Regions from separate parts of the Phaeacidiphilus oryzae TH49 genome, predicted to be linked through region 3. Evidence: riboswitches for the same ligand, from Rfam matches in the RefSeq annotation. Region 3 holds a riboswitch; each other region holds the start of a gene.
The links. Region 3 has a riboswitch for S-adenosylmethionine ahead of thrC (threonine synthase). Riboswitches for the same ligand answer to the same signal wherever they lie in the genome.
Positions count from the first base shown of each region.

Region 1: it holds a riboswitch for S-adenosylmethionine, as region 3 does, so the genes downstream of both, BS73_RS28360 (aminotransferase class V-fold PLP-dependent enzyme) here and thrC (threonine synthase) in region 3, are expected to answer to the same signal.
Region 2: it holds a riboswitch for S-adenosylmethionine, as region 3 does, so the genes downstream of both, BS73_RS31100 (glutathione S-transferase C-terminal domain-containing protein) here and thrC (threonine synthase) in region 3, are expected to answer to the same signal.

Region 1 covers NZ_JQMQ01000005.1:5,525,829-5,536,095, reverse strand. The annotation lists gene BS73_RS28380 (NYN domain-containing protein) at 407-1,696, opposite strand; gene BS73_RS28375 (hypothetical protein) at 2,054-2,308, opposite strand; gene BS73_RS28370 (rhomboid family intramembrane serine protease) at 2,476-3,261, shown strand; gene BS73_RS28365 (Lrp/AsnC family transcriptional regulator) at 3,297-3,578, shown strand; gene BS73_RS28360 (aminotransferase class V-fold PLP-dependent enzyme) at 3,637-5,007, opposite strand; SAM riboswitch class IV at 5,210-5,329, opposite strand; gene trpD (anthranilate phosphoribosyltransferase) at 5,586-6,665, opposite strand; gene BS73_RS28350 (response regulator transcription factor) at 6,756-7,190, opposite strand; gene ctaE (aa3-type cytochrome oxidase subunit III) at 7,626-8,246, shown strand; gene qcrC (cytochrome bc1 complex diheme cytochrome c subunit) at 8,354-9,166, shown strand; gene qcrA (cytochrome bc1 complex Rieske iron-sulfur subunit) at 9,163-10,221, shown strand; gene qcrB (cytochrome bc1 complex cytochrome b subunit) at 10,218-10,267, shown strand, end outside.
Region 2 covers NZ_JQMQ01000005.1:6,150,855-6,161,121, reverse strand. The annotation lists gene BS73_RS31110 (DinB family protein) at 1-478, opposite strand, end outside; gene BS73_RS31105 (hypothetical protein) at 654-1,649, shown strand; gene BS73_RS31100 (glutathione S-transferase C-terminal domain-containing protein) at 1,657-2,457, opposite strand; SAM riboswitch class IV at 2,789-2,920, opposite strand; gene BS73_RS31095 (DUF1684 domain-containing protein) at 3,398-4,225, shown strand; gene BS73_RS31090 (rhodanese-like domain-containing protein) at 4,266-4,742, opposite strand; gene BS73_RS31085 (Lrp/AsnC family transcriptional regulator) at 4,836-5,300, shown strand; gene BS73_RS31080 (DUF488 domain-containing protein) at 5,369-5,761, opposite strand; gene BS73_RS31075 (antibiotic biosynthesis monooxygenase family protein) at 5,878-6,219, shown strand; gene BS73_RS31070 (hypothetical protein) at 6,378-6,632, shown strand; gene BS73_RS31065 (hypothetical protein) at 6,670-8,337, shown strand; gene BS73_RS31060 (GNAT family N-acetyltransferase) at 8,356-8,901, opposite strand; gene BS73_RS31055 (hypothetical protein) at 9,122-9,325, shown strand; gene BS73_RS31050 (VOC family protein) at 9,387-9,767, shown strand; gene BS73_RS31045 (hypothetical protein) at 9,745-10,104, opposite strand.
Region 3 covers NZ_JQMQ01000005.1:3,171,907-3,182,173, reverse strand. The annotation lists gene otsB (trehalose-phosphatase) at 1-514, opposite strand, end outside; gene BS73_RS17865 (alpha,alpha-trehalose-phosphate synthase (UDP-forming)) at 565-2,085, opposite strand; gene BS73_RS17860 (glucosyl-3-phosphoglycerate synthase) at 2,185-3,156, opposite strand; SAM riboswitch class I at 3,334-3,474, shown strand; gene thrC (threonine synthase) at 3,493-4,782, shown strand; gene BS73_RS17850 (ubiquitin-like small modifier protein 1) at 4,779-5,057, shown strand; gene BS73_RS17845 (cold-shock protein) at 5,571-5,774, shown strand; gene groL (chaperonin GroEL) at 6,245-7,867, shown strand; gene BS73_RS17835 (UbiX family flavin prenyltransferase) at 8,181-8,834, shown strand; gene BS73_RS17830 (Lrp/AsnC family transcriptional regulator) at 8,962-9,417, shown strand; gene BS73_RS17825 (threonine ammonia-lyase) at 9,424-10,267, shown strand, end outside.

The sequences.
Region 1 (10,267 bases), 2.4 Mb from region 3:
TGCATCGCTTCCTTACTCCTGGCCGCCTGCCGAGGAGGTTGCCGCGGAAGACCGGAGGGCGCCACGGGCATGCGCGCCCGCGCGGACCAACCAGCCGCGGATCCTGGCTCCGGGGCGGCACCCCCCGCTTGCCGGGCCGGATTCGGCGGGAACCTCCCTGGTCGTCCCGTTTGGCCGACCAACTTCCGGAGGTTCGGCGGAGACACTAGTGGGAGCGGTGTACGACTGTCATGTCAGTCATACGAATCCGCCTCGTTCTTCACAGAAGCCCCGGCGCCAACAGGGGTGAGTTGGGGGCGCTTTGACGTCTTGTCGACTTCGAACGGCTTGCGGACCACCGCCGGCCCCCGCCCCTGACCGGCGGCGTCGACGGGCCGCCCGCTCCCGGCGGCGCGCCCCGGCCGGCTCAGCCCCTGGCGAGACGCTTCAGCAGCATGGTGGACGGCACCGGGCGTGCGCCTGCCCTCTGCACGCCGTCCGCGACCTCCCGGTCCGAGGAGACCACCGTCACCGCCCGGCCCGCCGGCTCGGCCCGGACCAGTCGGCGGATCAGCTCGTCCGCCGTCTCCCCCGACCGGCTGAAGAGCACCCGTACCCCCCGTGGCGGGGCCAGCAGCACCGGTACGTCCAGATCCTTGCCGTCGAAGACGCAGGTGACCTCGGCCCCGGACTGCGAGGCCAGATGGGACAGCCCGCCCAGCAGCCGCAGCCGCTGCTTCTCCAGCGGGATCTGCGGATAGCCGGTCTTGGTCACGTTGTAACCGTCGACCACCAGATGCGCCTGGGGCAGCGCCAGCAGCTGGTCGAGCAGCTCCGGGTCGTCGCCGGCCAGCGCCCGGCGGGCGACGTCGTGCGGGGAGGCGGAGGCCGGGGCGACCGCGTCCACGGTGTCCGCCGGACGCATCGTGGACGGCGGCAGGCCCAGCTCGCGCTGCAGCCCGGCGGCCGCCTGCTGCACGGTGTCCAGCAGCAGGCGCAACCGCATGTCCTCCACGCTGCGGCCCTCGCGGGCGGCCCGGCGGGCGGCCTCCACGGAGGCCTCGGCGTCGGCGAGGCGGTTGCGCAGCCGGCGCGCCTCGGCGTCGGCCGTGCTGCGCTCGGCGGCGGCCGCGGCCCGTACCGCCTCCAGATCGGCGACCGCCCGGCGGGCGGCGGCCTCGGCGCGGCGGGTGTCCGCCTCCAGCCGGCGCAGCCGGCGGTGGAGGGACTCGATCTCCTTGCGGGCCGCGTCCGTCTCGGCGCGGGCCCGGTCCTGGTCGGAGCGGTGGGCGGAGCGCAGCGCGGCGATCTCCGCGTGCAGCTTCTCCACCAGGCGGTTGGCCTCGACGGCGGCGCCCTCCGCCTCCGCGCGCTCCACCCGCTCGCCGGTCTCGTTGACCAGCCGCTCCCAGCCGGGGGTGCGCAGCAGATAGGCGGCGGCCGCGACGTCCAGCGGATCGGCGGCGGCCGGCGGGGCGCCCTCCTCCAGCGCGGCCACCAGCTCCGGCTGGGCGGCGCGGAGGAGATCGGCGATCCGGGAGCGGAAGGCGGGCTCCGCCTCCAGGGCGGCGGCCAGCGCGTTGGCGGCGTGCTTCATCCGACGGGAAGGGGTGAACTTCACGTACCGGCGGAGGCCGATCGGCAGCTCGGCGAAGGGCACGGCGGCCAGCCCGTCCGAGGCCAGCCCGACGACCCGCCGCCGCACCCCCTCGACCAGGGGGCCGACGCCCGGCTGCTCCTCCTGCCGCGCGACGGGGGGCGCGGCGGCGTCGGTCCGCGGCGCCGAAGTGGCAGCCGACGGTGCCGCGGCGTCAGCAGACGGTGCCGCCGCGTCAGTCGGCGGTGCTGCCGCGTCAGTCGGCGGGTCTTCGGGCAGAGGCGCGGGGGCGGGGCTCGGCCGGTCTCTGTCCACCACGTTCCCTGCTCCGATCCATCGTCCGCGTTCCCTTCCGTGCGGCCCGTCCAGACGATTGTCTCGCGAAACGGTGCCTGCCCGGGCGAGGCAGGGCCGGGCGGGGGGCCACCGGGCGGCCCCGGCCGGCCCGACGGCCCGTCAGCCCTGCGGCCCCGGCGCCTACTCGGCGACCGAGGCGGCCTCCGGGCCGGGGCGGTCGACGAGCTCCACCTGGTCCACCGCGTTGCACCAGCGGCAGCGCACGGACTCCACGGTCTCGCTCAGCACCTGGGTCTCCTCGACCTTCGGCTCCCCGGCGAGGTCGAGGTGGACGAAGTCCACGGCGTGGGTGGTACGGGTGACGTCGAAACGGGTCAGATTGCCGCACAGGGTGCAGCGCCAGCGGGTCGCATCGGTGGGCGCGGGGACGGGCATGGGTGACTCCTCGGTCGAACCAGGCAAACCGGCTGTTGTGACCTGCACCTTAGAGCCTGCTGCCGACATCCCACACTCCACCCCCGTAGACCGGTCGTGAGCACGCCCGTTCCCCCACACGCCGCACGCACGATGCCCGGCTCCCCCCGCCACGGAATGATCTCCCTATGGTGCAGCGTCTCCGGCTTCCCCGGCTCCCCCGCCCGGTGGAGGAATTCGTGCGCTGCGTACGCCGCAGCCCCTTCATCCCCGTGATGACGTACTGCCTGATCGCCGTCAATGTGGCGGTGTTCGTGATCGGGCCGGTCTCCGGGCTCAATCCGCTCTACTACGGGCACTCCTCGGCCTGCGTGCAGCAGGACTACTTCCGGGAGTGGGGGGTCATCCCCAGCGAGCTGCTGAACAACCAGCCCGCCGCGCTGGCCGGCACGGCCGCCTGCCCGAGCTCGCCGCACGCCGAGCCGAAGATCCCCGCGCTCTCCGTCCTCACCGCCATGTTCGTCCACGGCGGCTGGCTCCACCTGGCCGGGAACATGCTCTTCCTCTTCGTCTTCGGCGCGATGGCCGAGGAGCGGATGGGCCGGGCGCCGTTCCTCCTCTTCTATCTGGCGGTCGGCTACCTGGCCACGTACGGCTACGCGCTGGTGGAGATGGGGACGCCGAACGCGAGCCAGACGCTGGTCGGCGCGTCCGGCGCGATCGCCGGCGTCCTCGGCGCGTATCTGCGCCTCTATCCGAAGGCCAGGATCACCAGCCTGATCCCCCTCTTCTTCTTCATCCCGCTGCGCTTCCCGGCCTGGCTGGTGCTGGGGCTGTGGTTCGTCCTGCAGTGGGTCTCGTCCGGGAGCGGTTCCGGGGTCGCCTACCCGGCGCACCTGATCGGCTTCACGGTCGGATTCCTCTGGGCCTGGCTGAGATATGTCGGTCTGCCGCGGCGGCTACGCTGGCTCTGACCGAACCCCCGCTCAGGTGTTGCCCAGGAGCCCATGTGATCACCGCGATCGTCCTCATCAAGACCGATGTCGACCGGATCCCCGAGATCGCCGAGACGATCGCCGCACTGGACGGCGTCAGCGAGGTGTACTCGGTGGCCGGCGGCTACGACCTGATCGCGATGGTCCGTGTACGGGCGCACGAGGACCTCGCGGACGTCATCCCGGGCAAGGTCAACAAGATCCCGGGCGTCGCCCACACCGAGACGCACATCGCGTTCCGCACATACTCCGAGCACGACCTGGAGGCCGCGTTCGCGCTGGGCCTCGACGAGTAGCGGAGCGCCGGCGCCGCAGGCGCACCTCAGGGGCGCCTGCGGCGCTGCGTCCGGGGGCTCAGGCGGCGTGGATGCGGGTGTCGGGGACGCAGCGGCCGGCTTCCGTCCGGTAGGACCAGCGCGCGCCGTCGGAGACGAGCTCCTTGACGGCCGTGACGAAGCGGTCCACGTGCTCGGTCGGGGTGCCGGCGCCGAAGGAGACCCGGATGGCGTTCAGCGAGCGCTCGCCGTCCCTGCCCTCCGGCGCCCCGCACTCGGACGGCGCCTCCTCCTCCGCGCCGAGGAGATGCCGCACCAGCGGGTGGGCGCAGAACAGCCCGTCCCGCACGCCGATCCCGTACTCCGCCGACAGGGCGGCGGCGAAGTGCGAGGAGTTCCAGCCGGAGACGACGAAGGAGAGGACGCCGACCTGGGGGTGCCCGTCCCCGAAGAGCGAGAGCACCTTCACCTCCGGCACCTCCGCCAGCCCCGCCCGCAGCCGCGCCAGCAGCTCCTGCTCGCGCGCGGCCAGCGTGTCCAGCCCGGCCTCGGTCAGCGCCCGGCAGGCCGAGGCGATGGCGTAGGCGCCGATCACGTTCGGCGAGCCGGCCTCGTGCCGGGCCGCGCCCTGGTGCCACTCGACGACGACCGAGCCGTCCGCCTCCCTGGCCACGCTGCGCGAGGCGCCGCCGCCGGCCAGATAGGGCTCGGCCGCGTCCAGCCAGTCCTGACGGCCCGCCAGCACGCCCGCCCCGAAGGGCGCGTAGAGCTTGTGCCCGGAGAAGGCGACCCAGTCCACGTCCAGCTCGCGCACCGACACCCGGTGGTGCGGGGCGAGCTGGGCGGCGTCCAGGACGATCCGCGCGCCGTGCCGGTGGGCGACCTCGGCGAGCTCGGCGACCGGCCAGATCTCACCGGTGACGTTGGACGCCCCGGTCACGCACACCAGCCGCGGCCCCTCGGTGCCGCGCAGCGCCTCCTCCAGCGCGGCGACCGCCTGCCGGGGGGAGCGCGGGGCGCGCAGGTAGTCGACGGTCAGTCCGGCGCGCCGCCAGGGCAGCAGCGAGGCGTGGTGCTCGGTCTCGAAGGCGAAGACGGCCGTGCCGGCCGGCAGCACGGAGGCGAGGAGGTTGAGCGAGTCGGTGGTGGCGCGGGTGAAGACCACCTGGTCGCCCTCGCGGAGGTCGAGGAACTCGGCGACGGCGGCCCGGCTCTGCTCGAAGAGGTCGGTGGAGAGCTGCGAGAGGTACCCGGCCCCGCGGTGGACGCTGCCGTAGTAGGGGGCGTACGCGGCGACGTCGTCCCAGACGCGCTGCAGCGCGGGGGCGCTGGCGGCGTAGTCCAGCGCGGCGTAGACCACCTTCTCACCGGTGACCAGCGGGACCTCGACGTCGCGACCGAGGACGGGGAGCGGGGTACAGGCGGCGACAGAAGCGGAGGAAGACGACATAACGGGCACTCCAGGGCGTGAGGTACCGCGGCGGCGGCGGTAAGAGATGACATCGCGTCAGCACGCGCGGGGGTACGGCGGAACGCGCGGATACCGGGGGCGGCGACGCGGGGGGTACGGCGAAGTGGGAGGCGCCTCGGCCTCTAACGCATTCGCTTGATCATCAACAGCACTCCTCGGAGACCCAGGACCCCGAGAGCAGGGTCCGCGCTTGCCGATGCGGACGTGTTTCCGCTCGACCTGGTCATCACCCGGGGCACCCCGCCACGGACGGAGGGTTGCCGGACAGCCGGCCGGGGCCTTCTCGCTGTCACTCGTGACCTGCTGGGAAGTATGCCACAGGGCTCCCGCGCTGGGACGCGCGTCCCACTTTTCGAGATGCCGCCGGGGCTACGCCCCGCTATGAGCCCGAAGGGCGAATCGAGGGGCGCGGGGAACTGCGCGCCCGGGCAGCCACGGCGGCGCACCCGGCAACGGCCGCCCGGTTGCAACCCGGACTCCGTCGCCGGACGCGGCAGCCCGCAGCGCTGGGCGCGCAGTTCCCCGCGCCCCTCGAGTTGCTTCGCAACTCCCGGGGATCACCCCGCCGCGCGCGCCGTCGCCGCGCTCCAGCGCGCGAGGACCTCCCGCGCCGCGCCGGAGTCGATGGACTTCGCCGTACGCTCCATCGCCGCGGCCAACTGCTCCTCCAACGGCGTCGCCGCAGGCGCCAGCGCGACCAGCGCCGCCGCGCTGTTCAGCACGACCGCGTCCCGCACCGCCCCCCGCTCCCCCGCCAGCACCTTCCGCGCGACCTCCGCGTTGAACGCGGGATCCGCCCCCCGCAGCGCCTCGATGTCCACCAGCGGGATCCCCACGTCCCGCGGATCGAAGACGGTCTCCCGGACGTCCCCGTCCCGGACGATCCACACCCGGGAGGTCCCGGTCGTGGTCAGCTCGTCGAGGCCGTCGTCGCCCCGGAAGACCAGCGCGGACGAGCCCCGCTCGGCCAGCACCCCCGCCATGATCCCGGCCATCCGCCGGTCGAAGACGCCGATCGCGGAGGCCCGCACCCGGGCCGGGTTGGTCAGCGGGCCGAGGAAGTTGAAGACGGTCGGCACCCCGAGCCCGCCGCGGGCCGGCCCGGCGTTGCGCATCGAGGGGTGGAAGACCGGCGCCGGGCAGTAGGTGATCCCCGCCTCGACGGCGATCCCGGCCACCTTCTCGGCCGGAACCGCCAGGTTCACCCCGAGCTTCTCCAGCACGTCCGTCGCGCCGCTCCGGGAGGACGCCGCCCGGTTGCCGTGCTTGACCACCCGGGCGCCCGCCCCGGCGGCGACGATCGCGGACATGGTGGAGATGTTCACCGTCTTGGCCCGGTCGCCGCCGGTGCCCACGATGTCCACGGTCTCGCCGGGCACCTCGATCGTCGTGGCATGCCCGTACATCGACCGGACCAGGCCCGCGACCTCGGCGACCGTCTCCCCCTTGGCGCGCAGCGCCACCAGGAAGCCGGCCATCTGCACCGGAGTGGCGGCCCCGGTCATCATCTCGTCCATCGCCCAGGCGGTGGTCTCCTCGGAGACGTCCTCTCCGCGGATCAGCGAGGTCAGCAGGTCGGGCCAGTTGCGCACCTGCGCGGGCTCGATGCCGCTCTTCGCAGGTCGCAACTCAGCCATGGCTTCTCTCCAGCGGACGGGCCCCTATAGAAAGGGGACGGGGACTACACCCTCCACCCTATCCACCCGACGGCCCGCCCCGCCCCGGCCTCAGCCCGCCGCGGCGAATGATCGTGCGGAGCGCCCCAGCAGCTCGGCGGCCGTGGAGGCCAGCACCGACGGGTCCACCGGGGCCGGCACCGCAGCGTCCGCCCGGCTCCAGCCGGCCAGCCAGGCGTCCTGCGGCCGCCCGATCAGCAGCAGCACCGGCGGGCAGCCGTAGATCTCGTCCTTCAGCTGCCGGCAGACGCCCATTCCGCCGGCCGGCACCGCCTCGCCGTCCAACACCACCAGGTGCACCGGCACTTCGCCCTTGGCGTGGAGGTCCATGGAGCGGAGGACGGCCGGCACGGTGGCGCACTCGATATAGCGGAACTCGACTCCGCCCGCGCCCCCGGCCGCGGAGCGGCGCCCCAGGGCCAGCCGGACCTGCTCACGGGTGTTCCGGTCGTCGCTGTACACGAGGACGGTGGCCTGCGCGGGCATCCCCGCGCTCGCGCCGGACGCAGCTGCCATGCGGACAACCCCCTGGGGTCTGTGACTCGTGTGCCCCCGCTCGCCCAGTGTGACGGCGGTCGCACCCTGCACCTGCACTGCCGAGCGATGCTACGCCGATCTCCGACGCGGCGTCAGTCCTGGCGCGTACGGCGGCATCTCTTCATCATTTAGAGGGACGGCCGGTACGGTGAGCCCGGCGCTCCCCCGGCGCGTCGCGCCCGGCCCCCGGCCCCGAGCGCCCTCCAGGACGCCCTGACAGGCCCTCCGGAAACCTGAAGGGGCGTCAGCTTCCTGGCCCGCCCCGGGCCCTGAGCGGCCTCCGGGCCGACGACCGGCGGCGGAGCGGTGGCCGGAGGGTACGCCACACCCGGGACACACCCGGGAAGGACCCCCGGCGTGAAGGCGGAATAAGGGACCGACATAATGTCGGTCGTGGCGACAGCAACTGCAGTAGAAACCGGGCACGCACACGGGTCGGTCAACCGGCCGAACCTCGTCAGCGTCGGAACCATCGTCTGGCTGGCTTCCGAGCTGATGTTCTTCGCGGCCCTCTTCGCGATGTACTTCACGCTCCGATCGGTGACCGGCACGGCGTTTTGGCACGAGCACAATCAACATCTCGATGTGCCGTTCGCGTCGGTGAACACGACGATCCTGGTGCTCTCTTCACTCACCTGCCAGATGGGTGTCTTCGCCGCCGAGCGCGGCGACGTGAAGAAGCTGCGCGCCTGGTTCATCGTCACCTTCATGATGGGCGCGATCTTCATCGGCGGTCAGATCTACGAGTACACGGACCTGGTGAAGAAGGACGGCATCTCGCTGTCCTCGGACCCGTTCGGATCGGTCTTCTACCTGACCACCGGGTTCCACGGGCTGCACGTGACAGGTGGTCTGATCGCCTTCCTGCTCCTCCTCGCCCGGACCTACGCGGCGAAGCGCTTCACGCATGAGCAGGCCACGGCCGCGATCGTGGTCTCTTACTACTGGCACTTCGTCGATGTGGTCTGGATCGGACTCTTCGCGACGATCTACCTCATCAAGTAGGCAGCGGGCCGATTGGACCGTCCCCCGGCGACCGCGGGCGGTCCCGACCGACCGACCTGACGGTCACCCAGACACCAGACGCTCAGATCCTCAACCGGGGTTAATCCGTGAAAAAGCTCTCCGCACGACGGCGCCACCCACTGGCGGCGCTCGTCGTCCTACTCTTCGCGCTCGCGGCCACCGGGGGGCTGTATGCCGCTTTCGCGCCCGCCGGCTCGGCTCAGGCAGACACCTCCTCGCAGTCACTCGCGATCGAGCAGGGCAAGAAGCTCTTCGCGACCGGCTGCTCGAGCTGCCACGGCCTGAACGGACAGGGCAGCAGCGACGGGCCCAGCCTGGTCGGCGTCGGCTCCGCGGCGGTGGACTTCCAGGTCGGCACCGGCCGCATGCCGGCGCAGCAGCCCGGCCCGCAGGTGGAGAAGAAGAAGAACATCTACTCCCAGGCCGAGATCGACCAGATGGCGGCCTACGTGGCCTCCCTCGGCCCCGGTCCGTCCATCCCGTCCAAGTCGGACTACACGACGACGGACCCGCAGGCGGTCTCCCAGGGCGGAGAGCTGTTCCGCACCAACTGCGCGCAGTGCCACAACTTCGCCGGTGAGGGCGGTGCGCTGAGCGGAGGCAAGTTCGCGCCGTCCCTCAAGGGCGTCAGCCCCAAGCACATGTACGAGGCGATGCTGACCGGGCCGCAGAACATGCCGTCCTTCCCGGACAGCACGATGCCGCAGAAGCAGAAGCAGCAGATCATCGCTTTCGTCGAGCACACCACGTCCACCGACAACCCCAACTACGGCGGTCTGAGCCTGGGACGGCTCGGCCCCGTGACCGAGGGCCTGTTCGGCTGGATCTTCGCTCTGGGCGCGCTGATCGGCGTCGCCATCTGGATCGCCGCCCGGACCACCAAGGCCAAGAAGTCATGAGTAGCCAGGACAACATGTCTGAAGACAACCTGCCTGAGGCCGTAGAGCCACACGGCGACGGCGTCGCGGTGAGCGACGACCCGTTCGCCGACCCGGGTCTGCCCCCTCACGAGCCCCGCCGCACCGACATCGATGAGCGTGCGGCCCGTCGGGCCGAGCGCCAGGTGGCGTTCCTCTTCGTCATCTCCATGCTGGCGACCATCGCCTTCCTGGTCGCATACGCGACGCTCGGCAACTCGAAGATCATCTACGTCTGGCCGTTCGGCCACGTCCTCGCGATGAACTTCACGCTGGGTCTGACCCTGGGCGTGGCGCTGTTCTGCATCGGCGCGGGCGCGGTCCACTGGGCCCGCACCCTGATGTCCGACGAGGAGCACCCCTCCGAGCGGCACCCGATCGAGGCCCCCGAGGACGTCCGCGCGAAGGTCTTCGCGGACTTCAAGCAGGGCGCCGAGGAGAGCGGCTTCGGCCGCCGCAAGCTGATCCGGAACACCATGATCGGTGCGATGGGCCTGCTGCCGCTGAGCGCGCTCTTCCTCTTCCGCGACCTGGGCCCGCTGCCCGAGAAGAAGCTCGAGCAGACCGCCTGGAGCCGCGGCAAGCTGCTGGTCAACATGAACACCGACGAGCCGATCAAGGCCTCGGACATCGAGACCGGTTCCCTGACCTTCGCCAAGCCGCAGGGCGTGGAGGAGGACCAGGAGGACTTCCAGGAGGTCATGGCCAAGGCCGCCCTGATGCTCGTCCGGATCCAGCCGGAGGACATCAAGTCCCGTCAGACCGCTGACTGGGGCTACCAGGGCGTCCTCGCCTACTCCAAGATCTGCACCCACGTGGGTTGCCCGATCAGCCTCTACGAGCAGCAGACCCACCACGTCCTCTGCCCGTGCCACCAGTCGACGTTCGACCTCTCGGACGGCGGCAAGGTGATCTTCGGCCCGGCCGGCCACCCGCTGCCGCAGCTGCGGATCGCGGTGAACGACCAGGGCTACCTGGAGGCGCTCGGGGACTTCAGCAAGCCCGTCGGCCCCGGTTACTGGGAGCGCAGCGCATGACCACGACACACGGGACACACGGTGCTGCCGCCACGAACGGCTCTTC
Region 2 (10,267 bases), 3.0 Mb from region 3:
ACAGCGCGCGCTCGCACACCTCCGGCGGCGGGTTGAAGGCGTCGCGGACGCCGAGGCCGCCGGTCAGGTCCCAGCCGTGCGCCAGGCTCTCCACGGTGCCCATCGCCGCGAAGCCGTCCGGGTCGGTGAGCAGGGTGAAGTGCGGCATCCGCCGGCCCGGCCCGGCACTGCGGATCGCCCGGCTCAGCAGGTCGCCGCAGGCGGCCAGGAGGTGGAGGAGCATCAGCGGGCCGTGCTCGCGCTCCATCTTCAGCTCGCTGACCGGGAGGTAGCCGTGGCGGCCGGTCTCCGGCTCCGGCGGACGCGGGGTGAACTGGAGGGAGTAGACGAAGAGGGTGTCGGCGAGGTGTTCGACCGTCTCCCAGCAGGACCATGCGAGGCCGTCCGCGGGCGCCTCCCAGTCGACGCCCTCCACGGCGCGCGGACGCACGACTTCGAGCAGGTGGGCGAGGCTGTCGTCGAGGTCACCGGTCTCCATTTCCGGAGGCTAGAAGTCGCCGCCCGCCATGGTCAAGAGGTTTCCGCCCGCACCCCCGCGCGGCCGTACCACTTCCCGGCAAGGAGTCCGCAACCAGGCGTTCTTGAGACATTCCCCGCGGACCATCAGGGTGGAGGGGAGATCGATCGAGCAGCACGGACCAAGGGAGTGCGCCATGGCGGGTGTGGCCGACGTCGGCAGGCTGGGCGGGTGGAGCTTTGTGGACGACCGCGGGGCCGCGGTCGAACTCCCCCGACCGCCGAGGCGGCTGGTGGCGTATGTACGCGCCGGCGCGGCCCTCTGGGACGCCGGGGTGCGCTCGCAGTTGGTCGCCGTCTACGGCTCGGGGCACGACGGGCCCTCGGCGGACCCGGCGAAGGCGGGCGCGCTGCCGATCGGGGAGGCCCCGGGCGGGGAGGCGGGTTCCCGCGCCGGAAACGGAGCCGGTGGCGACACCCCGGTCCGCTACCTCGGCCCCGGTGCGGACGTGTCCGTCTCGGCGCTCCTCGAACTGCGTCCCGAGCTGGTGGTGGACGTCAGCTACGACGGCCGGGGGCTGTACGCGCTGCCCGAGCCGATCGCGGCCAAGCTCGCCTCGGCCGGCGTCCCCTCGGTGGCCCTGTCGGTGTCCGGCGACGCCCCGCTGGAGCGGCTGCTGAGCCGCTTCGCCGAGCTCGGCGCGGGGATCGCGGGCGCGGCGGACCAGGGCGCCGCTGCTGCCCAGCCCGCCGACCACATCGCCGCCCCACTCGCCGCCGCCGAGGCGGAGGTACGCGAGGCGGCCGCCGCGGCCGGCGAGCGGCCGGCCGTGGTCGCCGTCTCCGCCACCGGTCCGGACGGCGGCTACGCGGCCCGGCCGCACTCCTGGCCGGAGCTCCACCGGCTCTCCGAGCTCGGCGTCCTGCTGCCGGAGCCGCCGCCGGGCCCGGGCGCGAGCTGGGCGGAGACCACCTGGTCGGCCGCGGCGGAGTGGGCCGACCGGGCGGCGGTCATCCTCGCCGACACCCGGGTCAACGCCGCGCCCAGCCCGAGCGACTCCCCGGGCTGGACGGAGCTGACCTCGGCGGCCCGGGTGGTGCCGTGGAGCCCGGAGACGCCGTGCAGCGCCGCCGCCCATGCCGCGTTCTTCCGCTCGGTCGCGGCGGCACTGCGTGTGCCACAAGGAAGTTGACGAGTACTCAGTTCGCCCGCGCGGCGGCCCGGAAGGCCGGGTGGGCGGCGGTGACCCGGTCGACGTAGGACCAGAGGCGGTGGTGGCCGTCGATGGTCCTCCTGGCCGCCTCGGTGTCGGCGCCGTCGCCCCCGCGGCGGCTCAGCCTGGCGGTGCGCAGGCCGACCAGGGCCGACCACAAGTCGACGTCCGCGGCGGTGAGTTCGCTGCCGAGCGCGTACTCCTGACCGTGGGCGGCGAGGCGGCGGTCGAGTTCGTCCAGGGCGCCCAGCAGCGTCCGCAGCGCCTCCTCGCGGCGGCGCGTCCCCTGAGCGAGGGCGGCCCGGCGGGCCGACTGGGTGACGGACCCGTCGAGGAGGGTCCGCAGTTCGGCTATGTCGCCGGCCAGCGCGGCCGGGCGGAGCGGCAGGACGCGCCCGCCGCCCTGGGGCTTCGGAGCGGCGGCGGCGAAACGGTCCGCGAGGTCGTCCAGGATGTCCGGCACATGGTTGCTCACCACCCGCCCGCTCCAGCGGTCGCAGAGCGCGGGGACACTGAGGGGGCCGGCGTAGTGGTGCTGGGTGGACTCGTAGGCGCGGCGGAGCAGCGCCTGGTCCGCGGTGACGGTCTTCGACGCGGGGGTCAGCGGCGTGGTGGCGATGGCCTCGTGGAGGCCCAGCAGTTCGAGGGTGATCGAGACCCGGAGTGAGCCCGGACAGCCGAGGCGCAGGTAGAGCTGGTAGCGGTGGGGGTCGGGGGCGTCGCCGGCGCCGATCCGGTCGCGGAAGCGGGCGGTGGACGAGGCGGCGTCGAGCAGGGACTCGGGCATGGCTCTCTCCAGGGCAGGGCGCGTCCCGGCGGCGCTGTCGGCCGCCGAGGAGGCGCGAGGACGAGGTGGGGGCATGGGGCGGGGCGCGACTGCGGCTGCCGCTCAGGCCGAGGCGGCCGACGCCGAGGCGGTGGTGGTGACGGTGGCCGGAGCGGCGCTGTGCCCCGGACGGGGTGCGCCGCCGGAGCTCGGCGTCAGCCCGCTCTGCCGAACGCGCTGCAGACCCGCAGCAGATCGATGTGGAGGCGGCGGGTGAGGACCGAACGGACGAGTGGCCTGCGGGCTTCACGAGCCCTGCCGCTGCCCCTGCCGGCCATCTCCACCGATCCCGTCGTCGCGCTTGCCCCGCCGCTTCGGCGGAACCCGGTCGTCACCCGGGGCACCCCGTCGCGGTGGAAGGGTTGCCCGTCAGCGGGCCGGGGCCGATTACCCGCCGTGGCGGCGGGCGCTGACTGTCGTGACCGTCCGGACCAGTCTGAACACCCTCCGCCGGGCCGTCAAGCACGCGTTGAGCAGCAAGGCGGCCCCGGCTCGCGCCCGGGCACCCGCCGTTGACAGCCCTCGGCCGCCGTGCCTACCTTTCGATCGCGTCCGGCATCGGCGGCGCAGCGGCAGCGGCAGCGTGGAATGGCTCGCGGCGGCCCGGGGTTGCACGTCTCGACGGCGCCCGATTCGGCGGGCCGAACGGTGAGGGCGGTGAAGGCGATGGCAGTGGCGGTGCGGCGTTCAGCCCCGGCGACGATCGCCCCCGGTGCCCCCTCCGCCTCCGCTCCCGCCGGCACGTCGATCTCCTCCGTGTCGCCGCCTCGCTCTGTCGGCCCTGACCGGCCCCGCCACCACCGGCACGAGCTCCTGCCCGGCCGCAGGCCCTCCGGCCGGAGACCCAAGGCCTCGGCCCCGGCCCCCATCGCGTCATCAACCCCACCTCCAGGGAAGACTCATGACCACTCATCAGGTTTCCGCCACCGCCGCCCCCGCCACCGCCTTCGCCGCCGACTGGGAGGCCTGGCACCGCCGCCACGAGGAGGTCCGTGCCGACGCCCACGGCTTCCTCGCCGTCACCGGCCTCCACTGGCCGACGGCCGAGCCGCAGCCCATCCCCGGCGCCCCCGGCCTCTGGTCCACGGACGACGAGGGCGTCGTCGTGGAGCTCGGCGAAGGCGAGGAGCTCCTCGTCGACGGCGCCCCCGTCCGCGGCCGGCACGCCTTCGGGCCCGTCCCCGAGCGCGGCGGCGTCCAGGCGGTCTGGGGCGACGCGGTGATCGAGGTCGCCCGCCGCGGCGGCCAGGACATCGTCCGCCCCCGCCACCCGGACCACCCCCTGCGCGCCGACTACCGCGGCACCCCCGCCTACGCCCCCGACCCCCGCTGGGCGGTGACCGGCCGGTACACGCCGTTCGACGAGCCGCGCCCGACCACCGTCGGCGCGGCGGTCGAGGGCCTCCAGCACGTCTACCAGGCCCCGGGGCGGATCGAATTCACCCTGGAAGGACAGGAGTTGAGCCTGACCGCGTTCGACGGCCACGCCCCCGGCAGCCTGCTGGTGCTCTTCACCGACGCCACCTCGGGGGTGACCACCTACGCCGCCAACCGCTCGCTCTCCATCCCCGCGCCCGCCGCCGACGGCACGGTGGTGCTGGACTTCAACCGGGCGGTCAACCTCCCCTGCGCCTACACCGACTTCGCCACCTGCCCCCTGCCGCCCGCCGAGAACCGCCTCCCGCTGCCGATCGAGGCCGGCGAGCAGATCCCCTACGAGCGCCGCTGAGGCGCCCGGCGACGCCGCCGCCCCTCGGCGGTCGCAGCGCTCAGCAGCCGCAGCCGTCCCCACCGGTCGGGGCGACGAGCGGGTCCGCCGGCCGGGCGCGGACGCCGGCGGTCGCCGTCTCGACCGGGAAGCCCTCCCGGGTCCAGTACTCGATGCCCCCGATCATCTCCTTGACCCGGTACCCGAGTTGGGCCAGGGCGAGGGCCGCGCGGGTGGCTCCGTCGCAGCCGGGGCCCCAGCAGTAGGTGATCACCGGTACGGCGGGGTCGAGGAGTTCGGCGGCCCGCTCCGGGATCTCGGCGGTGGGAAGGTGGACGGCACCGGGGACGTGGCCCTGGTCCCAGGCCTCCTGGCCGCGCGAGTCCACCAGGACGAAGCCGGGGCGGCCGGAGGCCACTGAGGCCTGCACGTCGGCGACGTCGGCCTGGAAGGCGAGGCGCGAGGCGAAGAAGGCGGCGGCCTCGGCGGGCGCCGCGGGCGGGGTCCGCAGGGCGGGACTGGCAGCTGTGATCGTCATGCCGGAAACGCTACGGCCCCGCTCCCCGACGCGGAACGGAGATCACACGCCGAACCCCTTGATCCGGCGCCGATTCCCCGGCAGATTCCCGGCATGACCGCCGTTTCCCCGGACGCCACCGATCTCCGCATCCTCGACGCCCTGCAGAAGCACGGCCGGGCCGGCTACACCGAACTCGCCCGCACCGTCTCGATGTCCGCCAGCGCCGTCACCGAGCGGGTCCGCCGACTGGAGGAGAGCGGGATCATCGCCGGCTACTCCGCCGTCGTGGACCCGGAGCGGCTCGGCCTCACCGTGATGGCCTTCGCCCGGCTGCGCTATCCGCACGGCAACTACAAGCCCTTCCACGACCTCCTGGACACCACCCCGGAGGTCATCGAGGCCCACCACGTGACCGGCGAGGACTGCTTCATCCTCAAGATCGTCGCCCGCTCCATGCGCCATCTGGAGCAGGTCACCGGCCGGATCGCGAGCCTCGGCGCGATCACCACCAGCGTCGTCTACTCCAGCCCCCTCCCCCGACGGCCGATCACCGCGGACGAGCCGATGGAGGGATGAGGGGCCGGGCCGCCTCGGGCCGCCTCGGGTTGCTTCAGGCCGCTTCAGGCCGCTTCAGGCCGCTGATGCTACTTCTCCCCCGTCGCCGCCTCCTGGAGCACCGCCAGGAGGATCGGGACGTGGCTGCGGGGCTCGTCGTCCTCCTTGACCGCAGTGAGGAGGGTGAGGACCCCGGGGTCGTCGGCGGAGTCGAGCAGCGAGTCCAGGCGCTCATTCTGCTCGCGGGTGTCCAGCTCCTGGCGGTAGCGCTCGGCGAACTCGTCGTAGCGCTGCTCCCGGTCCTGGTGGTACCAGGCGCGCAGCTCGCTGCTGGGCGCGAGCTCCTTCGCCCAGTCGTCGAGCTCGGCCCGGTCCTTGGAGATCCCGCGCGGCCAGAGCCTGTCCACCAGCACGCGGCGGCCGTCGTCCTCCCCGGGCTCGTCGTAGATCCGCTTCACCTGCATCCTCAGCTTGACCGTCATGCCCCCCAGTCTCCGCCGGAGCCCGTGTCGGTCGCGACGCGGCACGACGTAGCATCGCAATCCGCTGATCATCGATCATCAGTCCCGTCCCCGGAGCAGCAAAGGACCGTGCAGCCATGAGCGTGTGGGAGATCGCCGAGATCGACGTCGTCGCCGGCGAGGAGAAGGCCTTCGAAGCGGCGTACGCCGAGGCGCAGCCGCTCTTCGAGGCGGCGAAGGGCTGCCTGGGCGTGCAGCTCCGGCGCAGCGTGGAGTTCCCCTCCCGCTACCGGCTGGTCGTGGGGTGGGAGTCCGTCGAGGCCCACACCGTCGACTTCCGGGGTTCCGAGGGCTTCGCCCGCTGGCGCGAGCTGGTCGGCCGGTACTTCGACGGGGCTCCGCGCGTGGAGCACGTGTACCGGGTGGCCGGCTGCGCGAACACCGCCGACTCGGCGGACACCGCCGGAACCGCGGACTGAGCGCCGCAGGCCGGGGCCGCCGGGGCTCGCTGACACCTGTTCAGCCGAGCCGGGGTCGAGGTACGAGCGGGAGCGCGGATACGTTGCGTGATAACCGTCACCAACAGTGACGGAACGGAACCTGTCTGCCCGCCGCCCGCTCCAGGAGGCGCCCCCTCATGCGTCGTCGTCTCGCCACCCCGGCCGGTGGAAGGGGCCCGCGTCGGCGCGGGCTGGCGCGCTGGCGGTGGATCGGCTTCTGGGTCGGCCTCGCGGCGCTCTGCGCCGGCTGGGCGCTGTGGGTGGCGGCCTCGCCGAACGGCACGGCGAACGCCCCGGAGCTGGTCCCGCACCGGCTCCCGGGCGTGGAGTCGCGCAGCGACGCCCACCGCGCCGGCGAAGGGATGAGCTGGGTAAGGATATTCGTTCGATAAGAGTTTCCGACCTTCCGCTCACCCGGATGTCAGGTTGATGGGAGAGGGTGTCGCGGTCAGGCGCCGAGCGCGTGCCGCGGCTCCAGGTCCAGGAAGGGCCCCTCCCATCAGCGCCAACCTCGTCGTTCCCGCCGGCTCCGGCTCCGGCCTCCCGAGTGACGGGCGGCGGACGGAGCCGGACCGCGGCGCCGCCGGCGACCCGGGCTCCGGGGGTTCCGGCTCCGGTCCCGACGGCGCCGGCGGCGGTTCGCTGTGGTGGCTGGTCGCGGTCGCCGCCCTCTTCACCACCTCCCAACTGGCCTTCGTACCGGTCTCGATGGGCCTCGGCTGGGACGAGACGGTCTATGTCAGCCAGGTCGCCCCGCAGATCCCCGCCGAGTTCTTCAGCGCCCCGCGGGCCCGTGGGATCACCCTCCTGGTCGCCCCGCTCGCGGCGGTGACCGACTCGACCTCCGCGCTGCGGGTCTATCTGGCGGTGCTCTCCGGCGCGGGGCTGCTCCTCGCCCTGTGCGCCTGGCGCCGGCTGCTGGACACCCGGGTGACCGCGCTGGCGGGGCTCCTCTTCGGCACCCTCTGGATCGCCGAGTACTACGGCCCGCAGGCGATGCCCAACCTCTGGATCGCCTTCGGCGGGCTGGCCGCGGTCGGCTGCTTCCTCACCGCGGCGGGCGCGGCCGGTCCCGCACGGCGGGCGCCGCTGGCCGGCCTGGCCGCAGCGCTCGCGCTGGCCGCGCTGATGCGGCCGAGCGATGCCGCGTTCCTGGCCCTCCCGCTCCCGGTCGCGGCCGTCCTGCTGCGCCGCCGCCGCTGCGGGCCGCCGCTCCTCGCGGTCGGCGGCGGGCTGCTCGCGGGCGCCGCCGAGTGGATCGCCGAGGCGTACGCCCGGTTCGGCGGCATCGGCGAGCGGCTGCACCTGTCCAGCGCCAACGAGGGCGGCCTCGGACTCCACTGGGCCGTCGGCGACGTGCTGCGCTCGCTGGACGGGCCGACGCTCTGCCGCCCCTGCACGGTCGGCTGGGACCACTCGCCGCCGGCCCTGACCGCCTGGTGGCTGCTGCTTCCCCTGCTGGTGGCGGGCGGGGTGCTGGCGGCCCGCCGGGCCGGGCGGACGGCCCCGGCGCTGCTGCCCGCGCTCTGCGGGCTCACGGTGGCCTGCCCCTATCTCTTCGGGATCACCTACTCTGCGCCGCGCTTCCTGCTGCCCGCGTACGCGCTGCTGGCGATACCGGCGGCGACGCTGCTCGCCCGGCTGGTGACCGGTGCGCCCACCCGGCGCGGGCGCGCCCTGGCCGCCGCCGCGCTGGCCCTCGGCCTGGCCGCGCAACTGGGCAGCCAGTACCTGGTGCTGTACCGCCAGGCCCGGGCCACCACCGCCCAGCACGCCGACGACGCGCGGGTCGCCGCCGCGCTCCACCGGCTGGGCCTCACCCCCGGCCACTGCCTCCTCACCGGCGAGGACGCCGAGCCGCTCGGCTACTACGCCCGCTGCTCCTCCGCCGAGACCACCGGCAACGACGCCGACATCACCCAGGCCGCGCTGCTCGCCCGCTCGACCGGCGAACCCACCGCCCTCCTCCTCTACCCCGCCGACCCCGTCCCGCCCTACGCCACCGCCCGGTCCGGCCCCCACTGGACCCGCCACCCCGTCCCCGGCACCCCCGGCCAGCGGAGCTACATCGTCTACCTGGCCCCGGGTCGGCGCTGACCCTCGCCGGGACCGGGGTCAGAGCGGGGACCGCAGCCCCATCCACTGCTCGGCGCCCCAGGCCGTGTACCGGTGCGCCTCGATGAATCCCAGCCTCGCGGCGAGGCGCATCGACCGGGCGTTGGCGGTCTGCGTGCAGAGCACCACCGGCTCCCCGGGAGCCACCTCGGCGTACCAGCCGAGCACCGCCGCGCACGCCTCGGCGGCGTAGCCCCGCCCCCAGGCCTCCGGCAGGAAGAGGTAGCCGAGCTCGGCCTCCCCCGCCTCCGGCCGGACCTCGCTGCGGGTGTCCGGGGCGCGCCGGTCGAGCTCCACGGTGCCGATCATCGCCCCGTCCAGCTCGACCACGAAGAGGCCGGGGCGCCGGCCGGGCGTCGCGGGCAGCGTGCGCTCGCACTCCGCGCGCGGACGCGGGCCGCCGACATAGGCGTTGACCTCGGCAGAGGTGAGGAGTTCGACGAACGCCGCACGGTCGCGGGACTCCGGTTCGCGGAGGACCAGCCGCTCGGTCCTGAGCGGGGCGGGCGGCCAGGGGAAGAGTGCCTCGGTGTCTGCTTCCGTCATGACCGGCAACCTATCGCCGGCGCCGAACCGGGGGTTCTTCGCGGGCCGCCGCCGCACCCCCGCCCGAGGCCGCCGGCCGTCCCGCTCCCCCGTGGCGGGCCGGCCGGCGGCGACGGGGTCCACTCTGGCGGGGCCGTGCCAACAGGCGATCCACGACGACTCAACGCCCCGGGAGGGCGGCTGGGTCGACGGCATGGGGGCCCGGCGGGACGATGGGGCCATGGACCTCGCCATGGCGCACCACACCGGGCTGCGGCTCGCCGAGATCGCCGGACTGCTACTGGTGTTCGGGGGGATCTGGCTGGCGGCGGCGCAGTTCCCGCGGATGCGGATGCAGACCGGCCGGACGGTCATCGCCGGCCTGGCCTTCGCCTCCGCCGGGGTGCTGCTGATCATCGCCGTCCACTGGGCGCATTTCGGCTGACCGGCGCGCCGGAGGCGGCGCGGTTCCGACGGGGGAGGAACCCGGCCCCTAGCATCGGGGGATGCTCAGACTCGGAATCCCCGTGCTCGGCGTGACCGACCTCGAACGTGCCGCCGCCTTCTGGTCCGCCGCGCTCGATCTGGTGCCCACCGGCGAGTGGCAGAACGAGAACTGGCGGACCCTCAGCCACCGCGACGGCTCCGGCCCGGCCCTCGGCCTGCTGCGCAGCGAGTCCCCCGCCGAACACCACCCCCGCCTCCACCTCGACCTCTTCGTGGAATCCGCCGACGAGCAGCGGACGGAGGTCCAGCGGCTGCTCGCGCTCGGCGCCAAGGACCCGCACTGGGACAGCTATCCGCGCGAGCCGGACTTCGTCGTCCTGGCCGACCCCGACGACAACGTCTTCTGCGTGGTCGACCTCAGCCACGCCCCGAGCAGCTGACGGGCTCCCGCCCGGGCGCGCCTCGCAGGGCGGCCGGCAGCGGCGCCGCCGCCTCCGACGAGGGGCGCCTGCGGGACAGCATCCCTTGCTGGCGAAGGAAGTTCAGCAGGGCGCGATGCTCGCGGTACGCCCGGGGCGTCTCCTCGGGCGCCGCCCGAAGCAGCCACTCCGTCGCCCAGACCAGCAGGCTGTCCACCGTCCGCGGGGACAGGAACCCGTGGTTGGCCCACACCAGGGCGACCAGCAGACGGCGTACGTCGTCCTCGGTCGGGGACCACACGACGTCGTCGTGGAGGAAGTCGAGAATCATCGCCTGAGGGATGCGATCTACGGGCATGCCGCTCCTCTCGTCCAAGCGAGAGAGGGTCACCGGCTGACTGCCGGTATGCGGAGAGTACACCCGCAAGCCGGTTGGGTAACCGTCCGGCCCAGTGGCGGCTTGCTTCCCCGCGTGCCGCAAGCGGGCCCCGTCCGCCGCGGAACGGGCCGGGCGCCCGGCC
Region 3 (10,267 bases):
GCCCGGTGCGCTCGGCGAGGGCCGCCAGCGGCGCCCGCAGGAGGTCCAGCGCCCCGTCCGGGTCGGCCGCACGGCGGGTGTGGACGGCCAGTGAGCGGTCCTTGTCCTCGATCCAGGTCCCCTCCGGCGCCGCTAGGTCCTTCAGCAGCCCCGGAAGTTCGGCGCGGACCGCCGCCACCCCGGGCGGCGGCGGGTCGGCGGTCACCCGGCCGGTGGACGCGTCCCAGCGCTCGGCGCCGTAGTGGCCGAGGACGATCAGCCCGTCCAGGCCCTCCGCGCCGGCGAAGCCGCCGTTGCGCACCGCCACCTCGGCCGGCCGCCCGGTGAGGATCGCCACCGTGCCCACCCGGGGCGCCAGCCGGCGCAGCGCCGGCAGCACCGCCGGATGTGCCCGGGCGGCCTCCGGATCGGCCACGATCGGCGAGAGCGTCCCGTCGAAGTCCAGTGCCACCAGGGCGCGTTCGGGCTCGGCCAGCAGTCCCCGCAGCCCGGGGGTGCCGAGCAGCTCGGTCAGCGCGCCGGCGGCGCAGGCGGTCCCGTCGGCGCCCTGTCCTGTCCCCGCGGTCAACGCAGCGCCTCCAGCTGGTCCAGGAACCACCGCTGCGGGGGCAGCGCGGTCGCCGCCGCGGCCAGCCGCTTGCAGCGTTCCGCGCGCTCGCCGGCCGGCATGTTCAGCGCCGCGTCCAGCGCGTCCGCGGTGGCGATCACGTCGTACGGGTTGACCATCACCGAGTCCTCGGCGAGTTCGGCGGCCGCCCCGGCCTCCCGGGAGAGCACCAGCGCGCAGCCCTCGTCGGAGACCACCGGCACCTCCTTGGCGACCAGGTTCATCCCGTCCCGGATCGGGTTCACCAGCGCCACGTCGGCCAGCCGGTAGGCGGCCAGCGAACGCGGGAAGTCGTCGTCGACGTGCAGCAGCAGCGGCTGCCAGTCGGCCGTCCCGAACTCGTCGTTGATCTCGGCGGCCAGCCGCTGGACGGCCGCCGTGTACTCCCGGTACTCCGGCAGGTCGTGCCGCGAGGGGTAGGCGAAGGCGATGTGCACCACCCGCCCCCGCCACTCCTCCCGGGTACGCAGCAGATGCCGGTAGGCGAGCAGCCCGCGGACGATGTTCTTGGACAGCTCGGTCCGGTCCACCCGGACGATCGTCCGGCGCGGCCGGCCGTCCGGCCCGGTGCCGACCGAGGTGCGCAGCCCGGCCAGCCGGGAGTCCACGTCGGGCTGGTGGGCCCGGTCGCGCAGGAACTCGGCGTCCGCGCCCAGCCCGTGCACCCCGATCCGCACCTCGCGGCCCTGGTGGCGGATCGTCAGGTCGCCGCCGTCCGGGCCGGGGTCGACGACCTCGGCGCCGAGCACCGCCTCGCAGCAGTCCGCGAAGGTGCGCGCCCAGCGCCGGGTGAGGAAGGCCGCCCGGTCCGCGCCCAGCACGCCCTCGAGCACCTGCGCGGCGACCCGGTCCGGCAGCAGCCGGTAGTAGTCCGGCGGCGCCCAGGGGGTGTGGGAGAAGTGGCCGATCCTCAGATCCGGCCGCAGTTCCCGCAGTTGATGGGGGGTCAGCGTCAGGTGGTAGTCCTGGATCAGCACGGTCGCCCCGGGCGCGGCCTCGGCGGCTAGCGCCTCGGCGAAGGCCCGGTTGTACGCCTGGTAGGAGTCCCACTCCTTGCGGAAGCGGTCGTCGAAGACCGGCTTGACCGGGGTGTCGTAGAGGAGGTGGTGGACGAACCAGAGGGTGGAGTTGGCGATGCCGTTGTACGCCCGGGTGAAGGTCCCGGCGTCGATGTCCAGCATCCGCACCGGCTGGTCGGTCCGGGCGGACTCCTCGGCGAGGTGGTCCAGCCTGCCCCCGGGGGCCCGCCGGGCGGCCTCCCGGTCGCCCTCTCCGAGGGCGGCGCAGACCCAGACGGTCCCGTCCGCCCCGCCGATCGCCGAGAGCCCGGAGACCAGGCCGCCGCCCCCGCGCTTGATCGACAACGACCCGTCGTCCGACAGCGAGTACGAGGCGGGTCCGCGGTTCGACGCGACGAGTACGGTCGCCTGGGGCCGCTCCTGCTCGGACGGCGCGGACTGATCACGACGTGCAGACATGGTTCCCCCTTAGCCGCGAGCCGGGCGCGTCAAACGTCCGTTGGTCTGTGCGGGTCCCCGCCGCGCCCGCCCCCGGTCAGGCCGCGCCCGCCCGCCCGGTCAGGCGGTGCGCGCCCACCTCGCCGCGTACTCGGGGACGTCCCGCATCGGCGGGCGTTCCTCCGCGGCCACGTCGGTGGTGTAGGGGGCGAAGCCCTCGGCGTCCCGCTGGAACTGGGTCAGCCGCGGCCGGGCGTCGAACTCCCCGCCGCCCAGCCGGCTCAGCGCGGTCGCGTAGATCGTCGCGGCCATCCGGCCGAGCGCCGCCCCGTCCTGGTGCCGGTGGTGCCGCACGCCCACGTCCACCTGGGCCAGCGCGTCCAGGCCCGCCGACTCCAGCGCGTCCACCAGCAGCCCGATCTCCACCCCGTAGCCGGTCGGGAAGGGCAGCCGCTCCAGCAGCGACCTGCGGGCCGCGTACTCCCCGCCGAGCGGCTGGACGAAGCCGGCCAGGCGCGGCCAGTGGAGGTTCAGCAGCGGCCGGGCGACCAGCTCGGTGACCCGCCCGCCGCCGCCCGGCACCACCCCCGCCGCGGTCTCCAGCGGCCGGTCGTACATCGCCTTGACGAAGTCCACGCCGGGCTCGGTGAGCAGCGGGCCGACGATCCCGGAGACGAAGGCGGAGTCGAACTCGCGCAGGTCGGAGTCGACGAAGCAGACGATCTCGCCCGAGGTCACCAGCAGCGAGCGCCACAGCACCTCGCCCTTGCCGGGTGCGGCCGGTATCCGGGGGAGTATCGCGTCCCGGTGCACCACCCGGGCGCCGGCCGCCGCCGCGACCGCCGCCGTGCGGTCGGTCGATCCGGAGTCGACCACCACCAGCTCGTCGACCAGCGGCACGGCCTCCATCAGCTCGCGCCGGATCGCGGCCACGATCGGGCCGACCGTCGCCTCCTCGTTCAGCGCGGGGAGCACCACGCTCACCGTGCCGGCCGAGCCGGCCCGGCGCTTGGCGGAGATCAGCTCGTGCAGCGGCCGGTCGGCTGCGGACCAGGACCGCTTGCGTAGCCACTCCGTCACCTCGATTAGCACTGCTCCACTCCCGCGTGTGATCGATCTCGCGTTCCGGACGTCTATGAACAGGATGCGGGACGTCCGTTACAGTCATGGACGAGGGAGGCATCCGGCCCGTGACCGGGACGGTCCTCCTGTGACAAACGCGTTGACCCGCCGCGGTACTTCCGCGGCAGGGGAGATTCAACGCCATAGAGCTCATCCAGAGGGGCAGAGGGAACGGCCCGTTGAAGCCCCGGCAACCCTCCAGCCGGTCCGCCCAGCCACGGCGCGGCCCCCGGCGGGGAAGGTGCCAAGTCCGTCCTGCGGCGAAAGCCGTCGCAGGGAAGATGAGGAGAGAGGGCCTCGCCGTTCATGGCTGCGCAGACTGCTGACGCCAACACTTCCACCGACACCCCCGACTTCGGTCCCGCCGTCGCGCTCTCCTGTCGCGAGTGCGGAGCCCGCTTCCCGCTCGGCCCCTCCTTCGCGTGCCTGGAGTGCTTCGGCCCGCTGGAGATCGCCTACGAGCTGCCGACCGGCGACCCCGAGGCGCTGCGCGCCCGGATCGAGGCCGGCCCCACCAACATCTGGCGGTACGCCCCGCTGCTGCCGGTCCCGGCGGACGTCGCCGGGCAGCCCAGCCTCAACCCCGGCTGGACCAAGCTGGTCAAGGCCGACAACCTGGCCCGCGAGCTGGGCATCACCGGCGGGCTGCACGTCAAGGACGACTCCGGGAACCCCACCCACTCCTTCAAGGACCGGGTGGTGGCGATCGCCGTGCAGGCCGCCCGCACCTTCGGCTTCACCACCCTCTCCTGCTCCTCCACCGGCAACCTGGCCGGCGCGGTGGGCGCCGCCGCGGCCCGCACCGGGCTGCGCTCCTGCGTCTTCATCCCGCACGACCTGGAGGCCGGCAAGGTCGTGATGGCCGCGGTCTACGGCGGCGAGCTGGTCGGCATCGAGGGCAACTACGACGATGTGAACCGCTTCTGCTCGGAGCTGATCGGCGACCCGGCCGGCGAGGGCTGGGGCTTCGTCAACGTCAACCTCCGCCCTTACTACGGCGAGGGCTCCAAGACCCTGGCCTACGAGATCTGCGAGCAGCTCGGCTGGCGGCTGCCGGACCAGATCGTCATCCCGATCGCCTCCGGCTCCCAGCTCACCAAGATCGACAAGGGGCTCAAGGAGCTCATCGAGGTCGGCCTGGTGGAGGACAAGCCGTACAAGATCTTCGGCGCCCAGGCCACCGGCTGCTCCCCGGTCTCGGTCGCCTTCAAGGCGGGCCACGACGTGGTCCGCCCGCAGAAGCCGGACACCATCGCCAAGTCGCTGGCCATCGGCAACCCGGCCGACGGCCCGTACGTCCTGGACATCGCCCGCCGCACCGGCGGCGCGGTGGAGGACGTGAACGACGACGAGGTGGTGGACGCCATCCGGCTGCTGGCCCGCACCGAGGGCATCTTCGCCGAGACCGCCGGTGGCGTCACCGTCGGCGTCCTGCGCAAGCTGCTGAAGAGCGGTCAGCTGGACCCCGCCGCCGAGACCGTGGTGCTCAACACCGGCGACGGCCTCAAGACCCTCGACGCGGTCGCGGACAAGGCCCGTCCGACCGCGATCATCCGCCCCACCCTTGACTCGTTCCGAGAGGCAGGCCTCGCATGAGCGTCACCGTCCGCATCCCGACCATCCTGCGCACCTACACCGGGGGCGCGGCCGAGGTGGCCGCCGAGGGCAAGACCCTCGCCGAGGTCCTCGACGCGCTGGAGGCCGACCACACCGGCATCCGCGCCCGGATCCTGGACGACCAGGGCAAGCTGCGCCGCTTCGTGAACGTCTACGTCAACGACGACGACGTGCGCTTCGCGGAGGGGCTGGACACCGCGGTCGCCGACGGCGGCAACGTCTCGATCATCCCCGCGGTCGCCGGCGGCTGCTGATTACGGCTTTTCCCAGCGAAGGACCCGGTCCGAGTGGGCCGGGTCTTTCGTTGTAGAGTCAACGAGGTCGCCGGAAGTCACCGGAATGCGTTTCAGCCCCACGGATCCCACGAGCTGAGACCGGTGAGAGTCCCTTCCCCGGCGCCCGCGGGTGCTGCTGACGGAACCCCGACAGATTTCGTCGCGAGGCGAGCTCAAAATCGCCCCGCTGATCCCTTTTGCCCGGCCTGATATGTGGCGGTTTGTCGTCTTCTGCTGTCGGCTGACCCTTTTTGCGCTCTCATAATTTCTCGCCGTTATGGCCTGTTGCACAGGGCATCGATGCGGATACATTCGGCGGCGGTTGGCGCGCTCGGCGCACTCCGGTCTCCGCTGCGGCGGCCCGGTTCGCGCGGTGCATCGCGGGAACCGTGCGTAGTTCGGAGCCCTTCCGGACGAGCCGGTTGATCGGCGAGCCAGCCCGGGTCCGTGCAGTGCGGATCCGTGAAAGGGCCAGCACTAGGGGAGTTCGGAATGGCTCAGGGCACCGTCAAGTGGTTCAACGCGGAGAAGGGGTACGGCTTCATCGCGGTCGACGGTGGGGCGGACGTGTTCGTCCACTACAGCGCGATCCAGATGGACGGCTACCGTTCGCTCGACGAGGGCCAGCGGGTCGAGTTCGAGATCTCGCAGGGTCAGAAGGGGCCGCAGGCGGACATGGTCCGCGTGCTCGCCTGAGGTTCGGTTCGTAAGTCGGCCGAAATCACCTCTTCAGTCGGCGAACGCTGATTAGCAGGACCCGCTGCTCAGCCGATCCCCGCGTCGCGGGGCCTGGTGCAGCTCTATGTGGTCTTTCCGAGGCCCGCCGTCTCCCACCCGGAGGCGGCGGGCCTCGGACATGCTCGGGGGCGCGCGGTCGTCCGGCGCTCGGGCGGCGCTCGGCCGGGGTGGACCGGCGCTCGGCCGGGGGGGGGGTCGCCGACGGGGTGCCCTGAGCCCCCGGGGCTCAACTTCTTCGTAGACGCTTGCACTCAGTGGGGGCGAGTGCTAATCATTGGCGTTAGCACTCACGCAGTGAGAGTGACAAAGGGCCGGGAAGGTGAGGCCGCGGTCGAGGCGGGCAAGGGACGCCTCGGTCCGTTCGGCCGTCCGTCGCGGGCGCCAGCGCGGTCCAGCAGCATCCGACAGTCCCGGAGGGACCACTTCACATGGCCAAGACCATCGCGTTTGACGAGGAAGCGCGGCGCGGCCTCGAGCGCGGGATGAACCAGCTCGCCGACGCTGTCAAGGTGACGCTGGGCCCCAAGGGCCGCAACGTCGTCCTTGAGAAGAAGTGGGGCGCCCCCACGATCACCAACGACGGTGTCTCCATCGCCAAGGAGATCGAGCTCGAGGACCCCTACGAGAAGATCGGCGCGGAGCTCGTCAAGGAGGTCGCCAAGAAGACCGACGACGTCGCGGGTGACGGCACCACCACCGCCACCGTCCTCGCCCAGGCTCTCGTCCGCGAGGGTCTGCGCAACGTCGCCGCCGGCGCCAACCCGATGGCCCTCAAGCGCGGCATCGAGAAGGCCGTCGAGGCCGTCTCCGCCGCCCTGCTGGAGCAGGCCAAGGACGTCGAGACCAAGGAGCAGATCGCCTCCACCGCCTCGATCTCCGCCGCCGACACCCAGATCGGCGAGCTCATCGCCGAGGCGATGGACAAGGTCGGCAAGGAAGGCGTCATCACCGTCGAGGAGTCGCAGACCTTCGGGCTCGAGCTCGAGCTCACCGAGGGCATGCGCTTCGACAAGGGCTACATCTCGGCCTACTTCGCCACCGACATGGAGCGGATGGAGGCCTCGCTCGAGGACCCCTACATCCTCATCGCCAACTCCAAGATCTCCGCGATCAAGGACCTGCTGCCGCTCCTCGAGAAGGTCATGCAGTCCGGCAAGCCGCTGCTGATCATCGCCGAGGACGTCGAGGGCGAGGCCCTGTCCACCCTGGTGGTCAACAAGATCCGCGGCACCTTCAAGTCCGTCGCCGTCAAGGCCCCGGGCTTCGGCGACCGCCGCAAGGCCATGCTCGGCGACATCGCCATCCTCACCGGTGGCCAGGTCATCTCCGAGGAGGTCGGCCTCAAGCTGGAGAACGCGGGCATCGAGCTGCTCGGCCGCGCCCGCAAGGTCGTCATCACCAAGGACGAGACCACCATCGTCGACGGTGCCGGTGACAGCGAGCAGGTCGCGGGCCGGGTGAACCAGATCCGCGCCGAGATCGAGAACAGCGACTCCGACTACGACCGCGAGAAGCTGCAGGAGCGCCTGGCCAAGCTGGCCGGCGGCGTGGCGGTCATCAAGGCCGGTGCGGCGACCGAGGTCGAGCTCAAGGAGCGCAAGCACCGCATCGAGGACGCCGTCCGCAACGCGAAGGCCGCCGTCGAGGAGGGCATCGTCGCCGGTGGCGGCGTGGCCCTGCTGCAGGCCGGCTCCGCCTTCGAGAAGCTGGAGCTGGACGGCGACGAGGCGACCGGCGCGAACATCGTGAAGGTCGCCCTCGAGGCGCCGATCAAGCAGATCGCCACCAACGCCGGCCTCGAGGGCGGCGTCGTGGTGGAGAAGGTGCGCAACCTGCCGGCCGGCCACGGCCTCAACGCCGCCACGGGCGACTACGAGGACCTGGTCAAGCAGGGCGTCATCGACCCCGCCAAGGTGACCCGCTCCGCGCTGCAGAACGCGGCTTCGATCGCCGCGCTGTTCCTCACCACCGAGGCCGTCATCGCCGACAAGCCGGAGAAGGCCGCTGCGCCGGCCGGCGGCGGGATGCCGGGCGGTGACATGGACTTCTGATCCCTCGCTTCCGCGAAGGACCGGACGGTTCCACCAGTCCGAAGGCGGTCCCCCTGGGCGGGGGGCCGCCTTCGGCCTTTCCCGGGCCGCCTCGGCAGTAGGCCCGAAGGGCCGCGTCGGGGGCGCGGGGAACTGCGCGCCCGGGCGTCTACGGCGCTGCAGCCGGGAGCGGCTACCGGGTTGCAGCCCGGACTCCGCTGCCGGGTGCGGGGCCGTTGCGGGTCGGCCGCGCAGTTCCCCGCGCCCCTAGCTGCGCCTGCGGCGCCGGGGCCGGGGCGGTAGCCCCCCGCGTGGGAGCGCATAGGGTGGGTGGGTGGGAGAAGAGCAGCGAGAACCCTGGGTCGTCGGGGTGTCCGGCGCGTCCGGGACGCCCTACGCCGCGGCGACGATCAACGGGCTGCTGGACGCCGGCGAGAGCGTCGACCTCGTCGTCAGCCGCGCCGCCCGGCTCACCCTCATCGACGAGACGGGACGCCCCTTCCGCGACGCCCACTGGCGCGAGGACCTCGCCGCCTGGCTGGGCCGGAAGGAGGACGCGCTGGACGACGCCGTCCGCTACCACCCGGCGGGCGACCTCGCCGCCGGCCCGTCCTCCGGCTCGTACCCGGCCAAGGGCATGATCGTGGTCCCGGCCAGCACCGCCGCCGTCGCCGGCATCGCCCTCGGCCTGTCGAAGGACCTGCTCCAGCGCGCGGCCAGCGTCACCCTCAAGGAGCGCCGCCGCCTGGTGGTCTGCCTCCGCGAGACCCCGCTCAGCGGGGTGACCCTGCGGCAGCTCGTCGCGCTCCACGACGAGGGCGCCGTCGTGCTGCCCGCCTCGCCCGGCTTCTACGCCGGCGGCTCGACCGCACAGGAGCTGGTGGACTTCGTGGCCGGCCGGGTGCTGGACGCGGCCGGCGTCCCGCACGGCCTCTACCGGCGCTGGAGCGGGGAGCTCGGCGAGGCCCGGGTAGCCCGGGCGGAGTGACCCCGGTCACTCGTGGGGCCGCCGCTCGCGGTATCTTTCCTCGATACCAGGGCACGTTTCTGCTGGGAGTCTTCGATTCCGGATATCTTCGGCCGGATTGCCCGACGATCGGAAGGCGCACAGGTACATGGACGCGGTGGACAGGCAGCTCATCCAGGCTCTCCGGGAGAACGGCCGGGCCTCCTACGCGGAGCTGGGCCGGCTGGTCGGGCTGTCCGGGCCGAGCGTCACCGATCGGATCAACCGCCTGGAGCAGGCCGGGGTGATCACCGGCTACCGGGCCGAGGTCGACCCGGCCTCGCTCGGCTTCGGCGTCACCGCGCTGATCGGACTGCAGCTCTCGGACGCCGCCGACCACGAGGAGGTCGCGGTCCGGCTGAGCGATCTCCGCGAGATCGAGGACTGCTGGTTCATCGCCGGCGAGGACTCGTACATGCTCAAGGCCCGGGTGGCCGACGTGGACGGGCTGGAAGCGGTGGTGCGGAGCCTGTCGCTGACCAAGGGCGTCTCCCGGACCAGGACCACCGTGGTGCTCTCCACCAAGTGGGAGAACCGCGTCAACGAACTTCCCGAGGAGGACTGACCGCCCGTGCTGATAGGCCTGGACGAGCTGCGCGCCGCCGCCGAGCGGATCGCGCCGGTGGCGGTCCGCACCCCGCTGATGACCTGCCCGTGGGCGGACGACGGCGAGCGCCGCCTCTTCCTCAAGCCGGAGACCCTCCAGCCCACCGGCGCGTTCAAGATCCGGGGGGCGTACAACCGGCTCTCCGCTCTCACCGAGGAGGAGCGCGCCCGCGGTGTGGTCGCGCAGTCCAGCGGCAACCACGCCCAGGCGGTCGCGTACGCGGCGCGCGAGCTCGGCATCAAGGCGGTCATCGTCATGCCGGACGACTCGCCCGCCGTGAAGGTGGAGAACACCCGCTCCTTCGGCGCCGAGGTGGTGCTGGTGCCGCTGGAGGAGCGCGACACCACCCCGCGCGACCTGATGGAGCGTCACGGCTACGTCTGGGTCCCGCCGTACGACGATCCGTACATCATCGCGGGGCAGGGCACGGCCGGGCTCGAGCTCGCCGAGGACGCCCGTGGCAAGGAGCTGGACGCGGTGCTGGTGCCGGTGAGCGGCGGCGGCCTGATCTCCGGGGTCGCGACGGCGGTGAAGGCGCTGCTGCCGGGGGTCCGGGTGATCGGCGTCGAACCGGAGCTGGCCTCGGACGCCACCGAGGGCTTCCGCGCCGGGGAGCGGGCGGTCTGGGAGTTCGCCAGGACCCGCAGGACCATCGCGGACGGCCTGCGCACCAGCGCCGTCGGCCTCCTCAACTGGCCGCACATCAAGGAGTACGTGGACGACTTCGTCACCGTCACGGAGGACGAGATCCGGAACGCGGTCGGGGTGCTGGCCCGGCGCGGCCGGCTGGTCGCCGAGCCCTCCGGCG